Regions from separate parts of the Nitrospirillum amazonense genome, predicted to be linked through region 2. Evidence: riboswitches for the same ligand, from Rfam matches in the RefSeq annotation. Region 2 holds a riboswitch; each other region holds the start of a gene.
The links. A riboswitch is a leader RNA that binds a small molecule or an ion and turns the genes downstream of it on or off. The one in region 2 is predicted to bind S-adenosylmethionine.
Positions count from the first base shown of each region.

Region 1: another riboswitch for S-adenosylmethionine. It lies ahead of P5F91_RS02450 (hypothetical protein); the one in region 2 lies ahead of metZ (O-succinylhomoserine sulfhydrylase).
Region 3: another riboswitch for S-adenosylmethionine. It lies ahead of P5F91_RS10805 (threonine aldolase family protein); the one in region 2 lies ahead of metZ (O-succinylhomoserine sulfhydrylase).

Region 1 covers NZ_JARPAF010000001.1:594,119-600,111, forward strand. Annotated here, with positions in the region: gene P5F91_RS02440 (AMP-binding protein) at 1-1,178, shown strand, start outside; gene P5F91_RS02445 (MaoC/PaaZ C-terminal domain-containing protein) at 1,175-1,945, shown strand; SAM-I-IV-variant riboswitch at 1,987-2,111, shown strand; gene P5F91_RS02450 (hypothetical protein) at 2,161-2,517, shown strand; gene P5F91_RS02455 (TetR/AcrR family transcriptional regulator) at 2,534-3,865, opposite strand; gene P5F91_RS02460 (cytochrome P460 family protein) at 4,104-4,730, opposite strand; gene P5F91_RS02465 (GlxA family transcriptional regulator) at 4,767-5,774, opposite strand; gene P5F91_RS02470 (aldo/keto reductase) at 5,919-5,993, opposite strand, start outside.
Region 2 covers NZ_JARPAF010000002.1:334,103-340,095, forward strand. Annotated here, with positions in the region: gene P5F91_RS07590 ([protein-PII] uridylyltransferase) at 1-1,054, opposite strand, end outside; gene P5F91_RS07595 (hypothetical protein) at 1,415-2,029, opposite strand; gene metZ (O-succinylhomoserine sulfhydrylase) at 2,223-3,431, opposite strand; SAM riboswitch at 3,491-3,568, opposite strand; gene secB (protein-export chaperone SecB) at 3,834-4,361, shown strand; gene P5F91_RS07610 (hypothetical protein) at 4,432-4,914, opposite strand; gene P5F91_RS07615 (response regulator transcription factor) at 4,904-5,509, opposite strand; gene rho (transcription termination factor Rho) at 5,785-5,993, opposite strand, start outside.
Region 3 covers NZ_JARPAF010000002.1:1,023,626-1,029,618, reverse strand. Annotated here, with positions in the region: gene P5F91_RS10835 (cysteine desulfurase) at 1-318, shown strand, start outside; gene sufU (Fe-S cluster assembly sulfur transfer protein SufU) at 318-788, shown strand; gene P5F91_RS10825 (SUF system Fe-S cluster assembly protein) at 794-1,183, shown strand; gene P5F91_RS10820 (HesB/IscA family protein) at 1,199-1,546, shown strand; gene P5F91_RS10815 (hypothetical protein) at 1,598-2,170, opposite strand; gene P5F91_RS10810 (hypothetical protein) at 2,197-2,754, opposite strand; gene P5F91_RS10805 (threonine aldolase family protein) at 2,931-3,998, opposite strand; SAM-I-IV-variant riboswitch at 4,057-4,167, opposite strand; gene P5F91_RS10800 (hypothetical protein) at 4,279-5,022, opposite strand; gene P5F91_RS10795 (hypothetical protein) at 5,022-5,642, opposite strand; gene pepN (aminopeptidase N) at 5,908-5,993, shown strand, end outside.

The DNA of each region.
Region 1 (5,993 bases), on a different contig from region 2:
CCACGGCCCAAGCCCTGGCCGGCGGGCTGGCCCATGTCGATCTGGCCCATGTCGATGTGGACGATGATTTCGAGGACCGGGTGGCGAAGCAGCCGCCGTTGCCCTGCCGCGAAGTCTGGCCGGCCGACGATGTCTGGTACCTGCTCTACACCTCCGGCACGACCGGTGAGCCGAAGGCCGTGCTCTACACCTACGGCATGGCCATGGCGAACTACGTCAACCTGCGCCAGGGCGTGGATTTGTCGGAGAACGACCGCACCCTGAACTACCTGCCGCTGTTCCACACCGCCGGCATCAACCTGCACACTCTGCCGCTGCTGATGGCGGGGGGCGAGGTGCTGGTGCAGCCGCAATTCGACGCCGGCGCTGTCCTGGAGCTGATCGCCCAGGGCCGCATCACCACCTTCTTCGGCGTGCCCGCCGTCTATCGCCAGCTGGCCTTGCATCCCCGCTTCAGGACCACGGACTTGGGCGCCGTGCGGCGCTGGGCTTGCGGCGGCGCCCCGCTGGAGGATGCGCTGGCCCGCCGCTTCATTGAGCGCGGCGCGTTCGTGTGCAACGGCATGGGCATGACGGAGACAGGGCCCACCCTGTTCCTGAACGACCCGGCCGGGGCCGCCGCCAAGGTGGGCTCCATCGGCAAGCCGCAGATTCTATGCCGGGTGCGGGTGGTGGATGGGGCCGGGCGGGACGTGCCCGCCGGGCAAGTGGGTGAGGTGTGGGTGAAGGGGGCCGCGGTCACGCCGGGCTATTGGCGCCAGCCGGCGGCCACGGCCGCCGCCTTTTCCCCCGACGGTTGGCTACGCACCGGCGATTTGGTGCGCCAGGACGAGGACGGCTACTATTACCCCGTGGGGCGGTTGAAGGAGATGTTCATCTCGGGCGGGGAGAACGTCTATCCGGTGGAGGTGGAGAACGCCCTGCTGCGCCATCCCGGTGTGCTGGAGGTTGCGGTGGTGGCCGTGCCCGACCCGGTGTGGGGGGAGGTGGGGCATGCCCATGTCCGCGCCCAGCCCGGCACCGACATCGACAGCCTGGCCAGGCATTGCCGGGGGCTGCTGGCCGGCTACAAGGTGCCGCGCCGGTTCGTGCTGGTGGAGGATTTCCCCCGCACCGCCGCCGGCAAGATCCAGAAGCACCGCCTGGTGCCGCCGCCGGGCCTGGATCTGGCCTCGTGATCCTCACGCGCACCCTGAGCCAGGATGACTTCCACGCCTTCGCCCGGCTGTCGGGCGATGATAACCCCATTCATGTGGACCCGGACCATGCGGCCCGCACCCGCTTCGGCCGCACTGTGGCCCACGGCGCCCTGCTGTGCGCCCTGCTGCGCGGCCTGGCCGCCGACGCGCAGCCCGGCCAGCCCCTGGCCCGCTTGGCCGTGACCTTCCCCGCCCCCGCGTACGCGGACGAGGTGCTGACCTTCCGCGCCGATCCGCAAGACGGCGCCCACGTGCGTCTGGTGGCCCAGCGGCGGACGGACGGCCAGGTCGTGTGTGACGGCGTGGCCACCCTGGCGCCGCTGGCGCCGGATGAGGACTGGCGCGAGCCGCCGCCGGGCGCCGCCGCCCAGGTCACCCGCCTATACGCGGACCAGGATCTGGCGCTTTATGAACGCCTAACCGGCCATCGCCTGCGCGAGCCGCTGGTGCTGAGCCTCTTCTCCTTCCTGCTGGGCGTCCACCTGCCGGGGCCGGGCACCAACTACCTGAAGCAAGACACGGTGTTCTGGCGCCGGGTACCCTTGGATGCGGCGCTGTCCGCCACCGTGGCCATCACCCGCCTGCGGCCCGAAAAGCGGCTGGTGGACTTGGCCACGGTGTGCCGTATTCATGACAGTGGGCGGGACGGCGACATCGTCGCCACCGGCCGCGCCCTGGTTCTGGCGCCGCACTGGACGCCGGACGACTGGGGCCGTCATGCCCAAATGGCCGCTTGCCAGGGCTGACGGTTGCGGGTATCCACAACGCGCCGGTGTTCGTGCCGGCACTGTTGCATCAGGAGCGGGGCCGGCGTCCCGCACCAACCTGCCAGCCCAGGCAAGGTGGTTTCCGCGTCCGCGCGGAGATGTGGCGGCCCCCGGTTCCCGGGCGGCGGCAACCAAGTGGGTCGCAGCGTATGGTCGCATCATGCCGGATCCGCTCCGTTTGGAGTGGACATCCCGTGCATATTCCCGCCGCCTTCCCGCTAAGCACGCCCGGTACCATTGCGCAGGCGGAGGAAGAACCGCCGGCCCCGGTCTTGGGCACCGCCCCGGGCATCAGCAGCCATCCGGGGGATGCCGTACATCTGCTGCGGGAAGAGCGCATGCCCCTTGCTGGCGTGCCGGACTGTGTCGCCCGCACCTACGCCGTCATCCACCGTCACCACGGCGTGTACACCCATATCTACACGGTGCTGGAAAGCCGGCAGCATGTGCGCCGGGTGACCCATCTGCGGCGGGTCCTGGACGGCGAACAACTGGCAGCCGCCCGCGCCTGGGTTCTGGCCGGCCGCCACCTGGGGCGCCTGGCCTTTTGACGTCAGGGCTTTCTTGTCAGGTCTTGGGCATCGCCGGCTGCAGGTAGCGCAGCAGGACGATCATCTCGGCGGCGTAGCCGTCGATATCGGGGCCGGCGACACCGGGCGGGTCGTCCATGGCGTGCAGGATCTGCGCGCGCCCCTGCATCCAGGTGGACACGATTTGCGCCTGAAAGGGGGAGAGGGAGGCCTGCGGGCCCACCACGTAATCCAGCGCCGCGCGGATGCGGGAGCCGCGGCCCTGGCGGAAGGCCAGGTACAACGGCACGAGGCTGGCGTCCCGGCAGGCCTCCAGCGCGAAGTCGCCCATGGCGTGGGTGGTGTTGCGGCCGGCGATGCGCCCGCCCTCCACCGGGGTCAGCATGTTGTCGGCCACGGCCCGCAGGAAGATGTCCAGCGGTGGCGGTTCGCGATTCACCGCCGGGATTTCGCGCCGCAGCTCCTCATGGATGAACTGGAAGGCGCGGCGGATGATGTCGCCGCGCGAGCGGAAGTAATAGGTGGTGGAGGAGAGAGAGACGCCCGCCCGCTGCGCCACCGCGCGATGGGTCACGGCGGCCACGCCCTGGTCGATGATGGTGGCCACGGCGGCGGCGATGATGCGCCGTTCCGTCTCGCCCACCGGTTCACCGCCGCCGTCGCCCGTGCTGCCGGGACGGCGCAGGCGCTCATGCCACAGGGCGCCGCGGCCTTCTTCCGGTTCGCACAGGTGGCGGATGTTCTCCACAACCGATAGGGCGAGGCCCGATGCGCCGCCGGCCACCAGCAGGGTGGAGCGGTCGCCCACCAGATAATGGGTCATGATGTCGGCGATATGGATGGGCAGGCCGGCCAGTGCGAACAGGTCGCGATAGTGGCTGCGCCGCTCTTCATACCATTGCGTCAGGATGGGGCGCAGGGCGGGGGTATGGCGGGCCTGGTGGATCAGCTCGTACCATACCAACTCGATGGTGCCCTGGCGTGACGACAGGTCCAGCGCCTGCACCACCAGCGCATCGGCCAGGGCGTGGACGGGCAGGCCGCCATCGCCCAGCGATACCCGGAACTGTGCCCAAGCTTGACGGTCACGCTCTGCCGCGGCCAGGAACACCGCTTGGGTCAGGCGGTCTTTGTCGCCCAGGTGATAGGGGACGGCGCTGGTGGACAGGCCGGCGGCGGCGGCCAAGTTGCGGACGCTCAATGCCTTCAGGCCGCCCTGGGCCAGCAGGGTGTGCGCCTGGTCGATCAGCCGTTCCCGGGTGCTGTCCTGGGGCCGGCCGGCCGTGCGGGATGGGGCCGACCCTCCCGCCGCCGCCGGCGGAGAATCGGAAAGGGACGGGTCCAAGGAGGGGATCAGGCCGGGCTTCATGACCGCGCTTTTATCTGCCGAAGCGCACTGATAGTCCATCCCCGACACGACGGCAACGGCGCCGTGTCAGAATACGTCACAAAGGCCAGGAAGGACGCCCCGGCCCGCGGTCGCCCCGGCCGGCAGCAGGCGCCGCCAAGAGCAAGATACAATCAGCCATGATCGTATCTTGCCCTTAACCTATTCATAATAGAGCGGATTTACACGGTCAGGCGACCCCACCTGATCGCCTTCTGCTCTAGGGTTTTTCGGCCAGGTATGCGGCGCTGAAGGTTTTCTTGGCCTCGGCGATGGGGCGCAGGGTCGGATAGAATTGCACGAAAGTAGTGTTCACCGCCCCATGCTCCCGGTGGCAGCTGTAACAGCTCTGCTCCACCGGCAACTGCTCCGCGGGCCGGGGTGCCGCGTCGCCCGCGTCAAAGGAATAAAAGCCCCAGCCGTCGTCGTGGAAGCGGGCGGTGTCTTTCACATGAACCTCCAGCCCCATGACCTCCGACGTCTGGAAATGGCCGGACTTGTTGATGGAGCCTTTGTCCGCCGCGCCGCGCACCTCCAGCACGAAGGTGGTTTTCTCCGGCCAGGTGCCGGTCTGTTTGAAGGCCAGGTAGGCCTCGCGGTTCACGAAGACGTTGTCGAACATGGAATGGCCCATGCGCATGGCCGGGCCATAGGCCATGTCGATGCCGGTGGTGACATAGACCCATTCCCGGTAGTCGGCGGGGAAGGTCAGCCGATCGTCCTTGTCGAATTGCGGAACGAAGGGGGCAGGTTCGTCCGTGGCGGCGGACCCCGTCGCGGGGGTGAGCAGCAGGCAAAGCAGGGGCGTTGCCGCCGCGAGGCGGCGGGCAGGGGAAAACCAGGCCATGGGGCCCTCCGGTGGTTCAGGGTGGGATGAAACGGCTCAGCTGCTGCCGGCCGGGGAGAAATGCGCTTGATATTGGCTGGGGGACACGCCGTAGCGCTGGCGGAAGGCGCGGCGGAAGGCGTCGGCGCTGCGGAAGCCGATGGCGGCGGCCAGCGTCTCCACGCTCACGCCTGGCTGCACCAGGCGGCGGCAGGCCTCGCCCAGGCGCAGGTCGGCGACATAATCCGCCGGCGGACGGCCTAGGGCGGCGGTGAAGCGGCGCCGGAACTGCCGGGGGCTGAGGTTCACCCGCGTCGCCAACTCCTCCACCGAAAGGTCGCGGTCCAGGTTGCCCAGCATCCAGGCCGACAGGTCGGCGAAACGGTTGGCCGCCCGGCTTTGAAACCGCAGGGGTTCGGAGAATTGCGCTTGGCCGCCCGGGCGCTTCATGAACACCACCAGTTCCCGGGCCGTCGCCAGGGCCAGCGCCGGCCCGTGGTCCTCCTCCACCAGCGACAGGGCCAGGTCGATGCCGGCGGTGACGCCGGCGGCGGTGTAGAAGTCGCCGTCCTTCAGGAACAGGGCGTCGGCGCAGACGCTCAAGCGCGGGAAGCGGCGGGCCAGGTCGGCGGCATGACGCCAGTGGGTGGTGACACGGCGGCCATCCATCAGGCCGCTGGCCGCCAGGCCGTAGATGCCGGTGCAGACGCTGGCCACCCGGCGGAAGCGATGGGCGTTTCCGACCAGCCACTGCGCCACGGCGGCATTGGTGACCGGCTCACGCAGGCCCTTGCCGCCGGCGATGATCAAGGTATCCAGGTCCGGCACGTCATCGGCCGCCAGACTGTGCGCCGGGGTGAAGGTCAGGCCGGACTCGCTGGTGAAGGGCCCCGCCTTCACGCCCAGCGGCACGACGCGATAGGGCCGTTTCCCCGGCGCCATCTCGGCCTCGCCCCATTCCGCCAGGTCGGCGGCGTTGGCGAAGACCTCGGCCGGACCGGTCACGTCCAGGGCGTTGACGTCGTCATAGCCCAGAATTCCGATGCCTGCCGGTGCCCGCGTCATTCTCCATTCCCCTCATCGCGCCGCCTCTCCGGTCGGCCGCGTCGTGGGGGCAGTATCGGCCGGACGCGTGCCGGGCGGAAGGACATCCACCCGACACTATCGGCCACGACCGGTGGCACCATACGGAATGGCACCATCCCTCATTCAGGGGACTTCATGGCCCTGGCTGGCCTCCAGGATCTGGAACCAGTGCTGGCGCTGCATCTTCAGCTGTGCTGC
Region 2 (5,993 bases):
GATCCCCCACGTCCTTGGCCATCAGGAAATAGTGCTTCATGAAGCGTTCGACGTCGCTGGTGCCAGCGTGGTCGGTGTAGCCCAGCCGCCGCGCCATCTCACCCTGCACGTCGAAGGTCAAGCGATCCTCGCCCCGGCCGGTCAGGTAGTGCAGGTGACAGCGGCAGGTCCACAGGAAGTTCTGCGCCTTGGCGAAGCGCTGCGCCTCCTCGGCCAGCAGCACGCCGTTGGCCACCAGATCCTTCACCTTGTCGACCTGATAGACGTACTTGGCGATCCAGAACAGGGTCTGCAGGTCGCGCAGGCCACCCTTGCCCTCTTTCACGTTCGGTTCCAGCACATAGCGGCTGTCGCAGAACTTCAGGTGGCGGCTGTCGCGCTCGGCCAGCTTGGCCTCGATGAAGGCGGGACCGGTGTTGGCCACCACCTCTTTGGTGAAGCGCTTGCGAAACTCCGCGTACAGCTTGTCGTCACCGTAGAGGAAGCGGGCCTCCAGCAGGCTGGTGCGGATGGTGATGTCGGCCAGGGCCTGGCGCACGCATTCATCCACCGAACGCACCGCGTGGCCGACCTTCAGCCCCATGTCCCACAGCAGGTAGAGGACGTATTCCACCACTTGCTCGATGCGCGGCGTGCGTTTGTAGGGCAGCAGGAACAACAGGTCGACGTCGGAGAAGGGCGCCATCTCCTTGCGGCCGTAGCCGCCGGTGGCCACCACGGCGAACTGCTCACCGCGCGTCGGGCCGGCGGTGGGGAAGACGCGGTGCAGGGCAAAGTCGGCCAGCGACACGACGATGGCGTCGGTCAGGGCCGTGGCCTCGCGCAGGCAAACCTCCCCCCGGCCGCCATTTTCCAGCCGGCGGCGGATGAGGGCACGGCCCTGGTCCAGCGTCTGGCGCATCAGGGCCAGGATGCCGGCGCGCAGGGCGTCCGGCCGCAGGTTGCCATCCGCCAAGTTGGCCATACGAGTGGTCAGCACCTCGGCCGTGGGCAGTGCCTCCGGCAAGGCGGCGTCATCCAGCGGGGTCGGGGCGGTTTTGGCGACAGGGGACATGGCGCGGCGAATCTCTGACAAAGCCCGGCGGTTCGGGCCGGCCGGGCGGGCACCATCCAGGGTCGGGGTACCAGCACCGCGGCTCCCGGGACGGACCGGGAGTATGGCACAAACTTTTTCCCACGCATCACCCCATGCGCGGCCCGATGCCTTCGCTAGCCGTTTGCCCCCGGACTCCTTTCCGGGCCCAGCCTTTTTCTCGTCGATCACCGCGGCGTCATCGGTTCCCGATGTGCCCCCACCCCTGCCCATATGTCCCATGGCGGCCTCCCGGATATTGTTGTTCCGTTTTCAGGCTTCAGGCTGACTTGGTCCTGACGCGCGCCCCTCCCTGTCTTCGGGCGCACGCTTTACGCCGGTTTATCCCGCCCCCTCCATGCCCCGGCGCGGCAGCAGTCGCGGCACCAGCGACAAACGGCGGGCGTTGGCCGAGGCGGCGCGGTGGATGGGCGCGAGGCCCAGACCGCCCAGGCGACTGGTGGCATGGCTGAAACGGGTGAAGGCGCCGGTGGCGGCGCGCAGGGTGGAGGTGACCAGGCGGCGCTCCGCCGTCACCCAGTCCCCGGGATGCCAGGATGACCAGGCGGCGCGGGCGAATTCACCCAGCGCGTCGACCTGATGGTCGCGCCAGCGCCACCATGCGTCGTGGAAGGCGCGCATGCCCCCCACCAGGGCCAAGGCGGAGTCCGTGAAGGCCTCGACCTTTTCGCGGCCCATGCGTTCGAATTCGGGATTGGTGCCCAGCGCCACCGGGTCGCCACCGGTCTGGGCCAGCAGGCCCAGCCGCGCGGTGATGGTGTGGGCGGAGGCGAAGGCGGTCTCATGCACCCGGGTCGCCACCCGGTCCAGTTCCACCTGGGCCCGTTTCAAATGCATGGCCTCCGGCGTGCCGGGAATGACCATGCCGATGCGCCCCTTGCCCGCCCTTTTGGCCGGACGCGGGGCGGTGGGGTAAGGGATATGCCGATCCGGCATGGTGAGCGCTCCCTTATGTTGCGCCGCGATAGTGCGCTGCAACATTATGGGAAACGCTTCGCCGCGTCCATAAAGTAAGTGGGAACCGGCCCTCGATCCAAAGTCTAAGGACCGCTACGGGGTAGAGTATCGGCCGCCCGGTGTAAGGGCGGCACGGGGCAAAACCCGCACCGCCGCCCACTTGGGCAGTACCTCAGCCGACAGCGGCGGCCAGACCGGCGGCCAGATCGTCGCGCAGGTCGTCCGCGTCCTCCAGTCCCACGGAGAAACGCAGGGTGCCGGGGCTGATGCCCACCTTGGCCTTTTCCTCATCGGTCAGGCGCTGGTGGGTGGTGGTGGCGTTGTGGGTGATCAGGCTCTTGGCGTCGCCCAGGTTGTTGGAGATCTTGATGATCTTCAGCGCGTTCAGCAGGCGGAACGCCGCCGCCTTCCCGCCCCTGACGTCGAAGGTGACCAGGGTGCCGCCGGCCTTCATCTGGCGCATGGCCAGTTCATGCTGCGGGTGGCTGGGCAAGCCGGGGTACAGCACCGTCTCCACCGCCGGGTGGCTTTCCAGGAATTGGGCCAGCGCCAGGGCAGAGGCGGCCTGAGCGTTGACGCGCAGTTCCAGCGTCTCCAGGCCCTTCAGCAGCACCCAGGCGTTGAAGGGGCTCATGGACGGGCCGGTGTGACGCAGGACGGGGGAGATCAGGGCCGCCACCTCGTCATCGCACAGCACGGCACCGCCCAGGCAGCGGCCCTGGCCATCGATATGCTTGGTGGCGGAATAGACGACCACGTCGGCGCCCATGTCCTTGGGGCGCTGCAGCACCGGGGTGGCGAAGACGTTGTCGACCACCACGCGGGCACCGGCCTTGTGCGCCAGGTCGGCCACGGCCGCCACGTCCACCACCTGCATGGTGGGGTTGCTGGGGCTTTCCAGGAAGACGACGGTGGCCGGGGTGGACAGGGCTTCTTCCCACTGCTTCAGGTCGGTGCCCTCCACGAGGGTGCACTGGATGCCGTAGCGCGGTGCCAGATCCTTGATGATGTAGAGACAGGAGCCGAACAGCGCGTGCGGCGCCACCACCCGGTCACCGGCCTTCAGCAGGCCCATGACCGCCAGGTTGACGGCCGCCATGCCGCTGGCCGTGGCGATACAGCGGGCAAACCCCTCATAGCCGGCCAGCCGTTCCTCCAGCATGGCCACGGTGGGGTTGCGGAAGCGGGAATAGACGAAGCGCGAGCCGTCGTTGACGAAGGCGGCCTCGGCCTCCTCGGCACTGCCGTAGATGAAACCCGAGGTGAGGAACAGGGCTTCGGAGGTTTCCTCGAAGCCGCTGCGGCGGGTGCCGCCGTGCACCAACTGGGTACGGGGGCGCAAGGTGGCCGGGGAACTGGGATTGTCAGGCGTCTGGCCCATGGCCGTCACTCCGATAAGGCAACCGCGACCGGCAAAGGGCGGCAGCGTGGTCGGTGTACCTTATGTACGGCCCGACCTTTTAGCAGCTTATTTAGCGTGGCCTGCAAGCCGGTCAGCAAATCACCACGTGGATCGGTTTTAGGCCCGCCTCTGGGCAAGCGTCAACGGCCACCTTGTCATCGCGACAATGCGCCGGGCGGCTTGGCGCACGGTCCAGGGAACGGCCGGGGCGGCGGCCGATTACACCAGCAGGACGCGGTTTGCCTGGGGCGTCTGGAAGCGCCCCGGGGGCACTGGGGCCATAATGCCCGGTTGCCGGCCGGCCGCTTCCGTGCTAGTCCCGCGCGCGTCAGTCCGCGTCGGCGGAATAGCTGATTTGCTTTTACCGGGAGTCCCAGACCTATGTCCGATGAGACCAGCCTGAACGGCGCCGCCCCCAATGGGAGCACCGACGGCGGCAATGGCGCCACCGCCACTGAAGGCGCCGGCATGCTGCCGCTGGTGGTCAATGCCCAGTACGTCCGGGATCTGTCGTTCGAGAACCCGAACGCCCCCGCCAGCCTGATGAACGCCCAGCAGCCCAAGGTCGACCTGCAGGTCGATGTGCAGGCCCGCAACGTGGCGGAGAACGTGCACGAGGTGGCGCTGAACATCCGTGCCGAGGCCAGCCACGAAGGCCGCACCGCCTTCATCGTCGAGCTGTCGTACGCCGGCATCTTCTCCATGCCGCCCATGCCGCTGGACCAGACCCGCGCCGTGCTGCTGATCGAGGCGCCGCGCCTGCTGTTCCCCTTCGCCCGTTCCATCGTGTCGGATGCCGTTCGCGATGGCGGCTTCCCGCCGCTGATGCTGCAGCCCCTGGACTTCGTGGATCTCTATCGCCGCCAGGTGCTGGCGTCGGAGAAGCCGGAAGACATGGCCCAGGCCTGATCCCAAGGCCAGTCACTGACCAGGAGAGCCGCCCGGCGCCCCACGGCCCGGGCGGTTTTCTTTTGGGCTTTCAGCCGCGCGCGGCGCGAATAAGCGCGTCCACCGTCACGGCGTCGGCGCCGGCGGGTACGGCCACCAGGGGCAGGCCGTAAGCGCCCAGGCTGGACAGGGTTTCGGCCGTGCCGGCCACCACATCCCAATCGCTGGTGCTGGCCTTCAGCGCGCCGTGCGCCTCGCGCGCCGTGGCGGCCAGCGTCACCTCCAGCCCCAGGGTTTCCAAGGCGCCGGCCAGACGGGCCAGCGCGCCACCAACCAGCAGAACCCGGAGCGTGGAGACGGGGCGCTTGCGCGGCACCCTGGCCACCAGTTGCCGCGCCTCTTCCGCCGCGGCCAGGATACGGGCGGCGAAGTCCTGTTCCTGTCCGCCGGCGGGCAGGTCCGCCGCCAGCAGGGTGGAATAGCCGTGGATGGCCGTCAGCAGGTTGTTGAGGTCATGCAGGAAGGTGGCGGGAACCAGCCGGCCATCGGCATCCCCCTTGCCGTCAGCTGGCAATACCCATCTCCACCGCGCGCATCACCGCCTGGGTGCGGTTCTTGGCGCCCAGCTTGCGGCAGATGCCCCGCACGTGCAGCTTCACCGTCACTTCTTCCAGTTCCAGCGAACGCGCGATCTCCTTATTGGAGCGGCCTTGCAGAAGGTAGTCCAGCACCTCGCGCTCACGCCGGGTGAAGCTGGCGCCGTCGGCCGTGTCGGCGGTGTTGACGTCGGCCGGGATGAAGCGCTCTCCCGCCAGCATGGTCTGGATGGCGGACAGCAATTCCGTGGCACTCAGGGTCTTGGGCAGGAAACCGACGGCACCCCGGGTAAAGGCGCCCCGGATCTCATCCGGCCGGGCCAGGCCCGACATCAGCGCCACCTTCAGCAGGGGGAATTCGGTGCGCACGCGCTGCAGGCCGTCCAGTCCGTTCATCCCCGGCATGCGCAGGTCCAGGATCAGCAGGTCGATGGCCTTGTCCTGCCGCAGGGCGGCGACGGCCTCGTCCACGCTGGCGGCCCCTACGACGACCGCGCCCGGCGCCTGTCTTTCGATGTGAGAAGACAACGCGTCGCGCACCAGACCATGGTCATCGGCAATCAATAAGCGCATGTGAGACGACCCCCGCGGTTGCTCTATCCAAAAGGATAGACCAATAACCCCTGCTATTTGAACCTTTTTTCAGCGTCGGCAAGGGTTGCGCAAGCAGAAATTTCTTATCGAACGTAATGGAATGTGACCAGTTCTCAATTAAGCCGATGAAACCACGGAAAACCGTGGATCTTGGTTAATGCGCAGTTCATTTCCAAAACAGTGTTTTTACTGATAATAAAAAATGGTGCCATCGCACAGCAATGGCACCCTTGATATCAATACTGGAATTCTTCTTACTGGTTCATGCTCTCGAAGAATTCGGAATTCTGCTTGCTCTGCTTGAGCTTGTCGATCAGGAATTCCACCGCATCGGTGGCACCCATCGGGTTCAAGATACGGCGTAGGATCCACATCTTGGCCATGGTGCCCTTTTCCACCAGCAGCTCTTCCTTGCGGGTGCCCGACTTCTGGATGTCGATAGCCGGGAAGACGCGCTTGTCCG
Region 3 (5,993 bases), 690 kb from region 2:
CATGCCCATGAGCAGCGCCTGCTGGCCTATGCCATGGAGAAGCTGCAGGCCATCCCGGGCCTGCGCATCATCGGCACCTCGCCCACCAAGGCGGCCATCCTGTCCTTCACCATCGAGGGCGTGCACCCGCACGACATCGGTACCCTGGTGGACCGGGCCGGCGTGGCGGTGCGGGTGGGCCGGCACTGCGCCGAGCCGCTGATGGACCGTTTCGGCGTGGGCGCCACGGCGCGCGCCAGCTTCGCCCTGTACAACACCGAGGCCGAGGCCGACGCCCTGGTGGACGCCGTGCGCGCGGTGAGGGAGTTCTTCAACTGATGTTCGACGATCTGCGCGACCTGTACCAGGAAGTGATCCTGGACCATGGCAAGCATCCCCGGAACTTCGGGAAGCCTGAAGCTTTCAATCGCATGGCCCGGGGCGAAAACCCGCTGTGCGGCGACAAGATCAACGTCTACCTGACCATCGGGCCCGACGGCCTGGTCAACGACGCGCATTTCGACGGCCGCGGCTGCGCCATCAGCCAGGCCAGCGCCTCGCTGATGACCGAGACGCTGAAGGGCAAGACGGAAGCGGAGGCCGAGGCGCTGTTTGGCCACTTCCATGACATGTGCACCAAGGACGACCATGAACACACCGACCACGGGCACCTGGACCCGGAGGCGGTGGAGAAGCTGGACGTGCTGTCGGGCGTGCGGGAATTCCCCATGCGTGTGAAGTGCGCGACCCTGGCCTGGCACACCATGCACGCCGCCCTCGAGGGCGATGAGAAGACGACGACGGAGTGAGCGAGATGTCTGGAGCCGAACGACCCATCGCGCCGGATGTTACGCTGCAGGCGCCGGCCACCATCCCGGATGAGGACAAGCTGCCCCCGGACGCCCCTCTGGCGGACCGCGTGACGGAGGCGCTGAAGACCGTCTACGACCCGGAAATCCCAGTAAACATCTATGAGCTGGGCCTGATCTACCGCTGCGACATCGACGCGGAAGGCCAGGTCGAGATCGACATGACCCTGACCGCCCCCGGCTGCCCCGTGGCGGGCGAGATGCCGGGCCAGGTGCAGGGCGTCGTCGGCAGCGTCGATGGGGTCAAGGACGTGACCGTGAACCTGGTGTGGGAACCTGCCTGGAACCCCAGCCTGATGTCCGACGAGGCGCGCGTCGCCCTCAATATGTTCTGACGTGTGGAGAGAATCATGAGCCGCATGGAACGCCCGAAAGCGATGAGCCTGACCGACGCCGCCGCGACCCGCGTCAAGGAGATCATGGCCCAGCGCGAGACGCCGGCCGTGGGACTGCGCGTCGGCGTGAAGGCGCGCGGCTGCTCCGGCCTCAGCTATTTCGTCGAATACGCCGACGCCAAGAAGCCCTTCGAGGAAGTGGTGGAGGAGAAGGGTGTCACCCTGCTGCTCGACCCTGCCTCCACCATGTTCCTGCTGGGCACGGAGATGGACTACAAGGAAGACAAGTTCCAGTCGGGCTTCGTCTTCACCAACCCGAATGAGAAGGGCCGCTGCGGCTGCGGCGAGAGCTTCACGGTCTGATTTTTCTGCGTGCTGTCGTGCAGGGACGCTGGCACGACGGCGAAGCCGTCCTCAGGGCTGGTTGGCGCTGCCCAGATTGCTGACGGCCATATCCAGCTCGCCCAGGTCGATGGCCGCCATCTCGACCATGACATAGGAAGCGGGCGGGAAACGGGCCATCAGCTTGTTGCGGAAGTCGCGGGGACCGGCGGCGTAGCCGTGGACGACACGGGCGCCGCTCTTGCCGCCGCCCAGGCCCGTCACCAGGCTGATCCGCGCCTCGAACAGGGTGTCGCCCTGCGACCAGGCCTGGGAGAACAGGTTCAGGTGGCGCGGAATCACCTGCTGCAGCGTGCCACGTCGGGCCTCGACATCGCGGGCGCGGGTGGCAATCTCTTCCAGCTCCCCATCCAGGTCCTGCAGCGCCGTGCGCAGTTCCCCTTCCTGCAGGCGGGCCTGGCGCAGGCTGGCGGCCGCCTTGTTGCGCTCCTCCACCGCGGCGCTGACCCGCCGCTCGGTCTTGCGCACCTCGGTGATCAGCCGCTTCAGCGACCAGGCCATGATGGCGCCGCCCACCGCCAAGGCGCAGACGTGGCCGGGGCTGGGGTTGGCGTAGGCTTCCGCCAGGGCGTCGGACAGCATCATGGGACAGGGTTCCTCGAGGGGTCTCTTCAGCTCGGCCGCACAACCCCGCGCTGCGCGCCGGGGGGGCTCGAGCCCTGGACTTGCCGCACGTTGGTGACGCTGTAGCCGTCGGCCAGGGCGAATTCCTGCTGCAGGGCGGTGCGGGCCTCCATCTCCGTGCGGGCCCAGACGCGGGCACGGTGCAGGTGACGCCACAGCGGGCAGATCGATTCCATGCCCGCGACCACGCCGTTGGTCAGCGCGCTGTTGCTGATGTCGGCGGAATAGAGCGCCAGGCCGCTGGCCGAGGGGCCGCCCAGGTCATGCCAGACCTCCACCCGCCGCCGCTCAAACTCCTCACATTCCTTTTCCAGGCGCTGGAGGTTGCTGGTCTCGCGAAAGCGCAGGGCAATGCGCGCGTCGCGCACCCGGGCGGTGTCCCGGTTGGCCGCCGTCACCTTTTCCGCCGTGCGCCGGATCTGCTCGATTTCCTTTTTCACCTTGGCGTGGCGGGCGATCATCTCATAGACGTCGTTGATGACCAGACGCAGCAGTTCCAGCAGCACTACCCCCGCCAGGATGGCGCCCACGATGGTTATGATCACCAGATCCGGTTTCTCGATGTGCACCAGCGCCTCGGCTTTCGGGGGATGAACGGTCGCGCTATCGCATGGAAGTCCACTTCAAGGTTGTACGGTCAATTAGCCGTTAACGGGCCCTAAATCCGAAATTTTAAATAAAATCTTCCGTATAGGGCCCATCACAACTTGTCAGGAGAGATTTACGCGGCGGCCGCGTGGGCCACGTCGCGGATGTCGGCCACCAGTTGGTCCACGCGTTCCGGCTGGGTATCCCAGGCGAACATGAAGCGGGCGCCGCCGCCGATGAAGGTGTAGAAGCGCCAGCCGCGCGCCCGCAGGCCCTCCAGCACCGCCGCCGGGGCCATCAGGAACACGGCGTTGGCCTGGACCGGAAACAGGGGCGCCACGCCCGGCACCCCCACCAGGCCCGCCGCCAGACGCTGGGCCCCCGCGTTGGCATGGGCGGCGTTGCGCAGCCAGGCGCCGTTTTCCAGCATGCGCACCCACGGGGCGGACAGGAAGCGCATCTTGGACGCCAACTGGCCCGCCTGCTTGCAGCGATAATCGAAATCCTCCGCCAGGGCCCTGTCGAAGAACAGGATGGCCTCGCCCACCGCCATGCCGTTCTTGGTGCCGCCGAAGCACAGCACGTCCACCCCCGACTTCCAGGTCATCTCCGCCGGCGAACAGCCCAGGCTGGCGCAAGCGTTGGCGAAGCGGGCGCCATCCATGTGCAAACGCAGGCCCAGGTCGCGGCAGACGGCGGAGATGGCGCGGATCTCATCCAGGCTGTAGACCTGCCCGGTCTCTGTCGGTTGGGTGATGGTGACGGCGCGGGGCTTGGGGAAATGAATGTCCGACCGGCCGGTGGCCAGCGCCCGGATGGCATCCGGCGTCAGCTTGCCGTCCGCCGTCTGCGCCACCAGCAGCTTGGACCCGTTGGAGAAGAACTCCGGCGCGCCGCATTCATCCGTCTCCACATGGGCGGAGGCCGAGCAGATGACGCTGTGATAGGACTGGCACAGCGAGGCCAGGGCCAGCGAGTTGGCCGCCGTGCCGTTGAAGGCGAAGAACACGTCGCAGGGGGTGCCGAACAGCTGGCGGAAGGCGTCGGCGGCCTTCGCCGTCCACACATCCTCGCCATAGGCGGCAGCGTGGCCGCTGTTGGCCTCCGCCATGGCGGCCCAGGCTTCCGGACAGACACCGGAATAATTGTCGCTGGCGAACTGCTGAGCGGCGAATTGGGCGGGTAGCGTGTCAGTGGTCATGGGGAACGCAGCCTTCATGGTCTCAAGTCTCGACCAAGAGCGAAACGGACTCACGTGGCTGCTTCCCGTTCATTGCCGGATCGGCCACATCCTTCCCCTCTGGGGGAAGCGCCACCTTGCCGGGTAAGCAGGTTGGCGTTGAGCGTCAGCCCAACTCTTGATGCACGGGGCAGAGGGATAACCGTTGGCGACGGCGGGCGCAAGCCCCCTGAGGCCGGTGCGGTGTCATGGGTGACCTTCGGCGCGGGACCGCCGGGACCGGCTGCCGGCGACGGCGGTCTCAGCCGCCAGCCGCAGCGGGGGTCATGCCCATGCCGCGTGGCACGCCCCGCGTGGCGGCGGGTGGGCGCACCGGCAGGGGCTTGGGCCCGGCGGGAACCGGCGGTTCCACCGCCGCCCCCTCATCCGCCACGTGGCTCCCCATCAGGTCACCAAGGGGCTCATCCTCCGCCGGCGGTTCCACCGGCGCGGCACCGTCAACGGCGGGCCCCTCGTCACCCAGCGAGATGGGCAGCACGCTGCTGATGATATAGCCGCCCTCACTGGCAAGGCGGTTGGTGACCAGCGCGCGGAAGTCGGCCTCCGTCGGGGCGTAGCCGTGCACCACCCCGGCCTCGGCCATGCCACCCACGGCGCGGCCCACATGGCGGGGCGCCACCACGTTGCGCAGGTGCGCCTCATACAGGTGGTCACCCTGCGCCCACTCAAGGGAGACCAGGTTCAGCGGCCGGGGCGTAGCCTGGCGCAGCACCGCCATGCGGTTCTGCACCTCATCCGTCCTGCGCGCGATCTCGCGCAGCGCCTCCTCCCCCTCCTCCAGGGCTTGAAGCAGCTGCTCCTCCTGCTGGCGGGCGACGCGCAGGTCGGCGGCGGCCTCGTTCTTTTCGTCCACCGTGGCGGCGATGCGCCTTTCCGTTTCCCGGATCTTGAACAGGATGCGGCGGACGGAGAAGGCCAGGAAGGCCCCGCCGATGGCCAGGATGATGAACACCATGAAGTTGAGGTTGCTGTAACCGCCCGTCATCAGCGCACCATGCGCCGGTGCGGTCGCACCAGGCGGGACTGCGCCGCCGACCGGCCGGCGGCCGCCGCCTCCGCCACCGCCTTGAAGCCCTGGGCGGCGCGCAGATTGTTGACGGTGAAACCATCCTTGGGACTGAAGGCCAGCAGCAGGCGGGATCGGGCCTGCCGCTCATTCCCCGCCCATACCCGGACACGGTGGGTGTAGCGCCAGAGGGGACAGATCTCCTCCATCCCCGCCGCCGCCCGTTCCATCAGGCTGCGGCTGTTCAGGTCCGCCAGGTAAAGCTGGTCGTCCAGGGTGGCGTCCCCCACCTCATGCCACACCTCCACCCGCCGCCGCTCCAGTTCCTCGCACTCCTGTTCCATGCGGTGCAGGATGGTGTTGAGGCGGAAGCGTTCGGCGTTGCGCCGGTCGCGCAGGGCGGCATTGGCCCGGTTGGTCGCCCACAGGTTTTCCGTGGTGCGGCGCGTCTGCTGGATCTCATACTTGATGCGACGGTATTTCGCCGCCCATTCGTAGATGTCCACGATCACCAGGCGCAGCACTTCCAGCAGCGCGATGGCGGCCACAACGGCGCCCGCGACCGACAATACCACCAGATCCGACTGGACGACCTGCACGGGGACCTACCCTGACTTACCTCTCCCGCTCATGTCCGAACGATACAGCCTAAGGCCGTAGTCGGCCTGCCCAAAATACCCGCCTAAGTCATCTGGACAGGCCCCCTGCCCAACCGGGGAGGGCAGATGCATGAGGTCCCCACCGGCATCCGCCGGATGCCCCGTCGCCCCCTTATCGCGCCCCGGGGGCAAAGGGGGGGTTGGCGTGGCGCGGCGCCCTCCCCTATCCTGGCCGCCAACCATAATTCCAACGGAAACCCACCCCATGGACAGCCGCCTCGACACGGCCACGCCCCACGCCATCCACCTTCGCGATTACGCCCCGCCGGCGTGGCTGATCGACACCGTGGA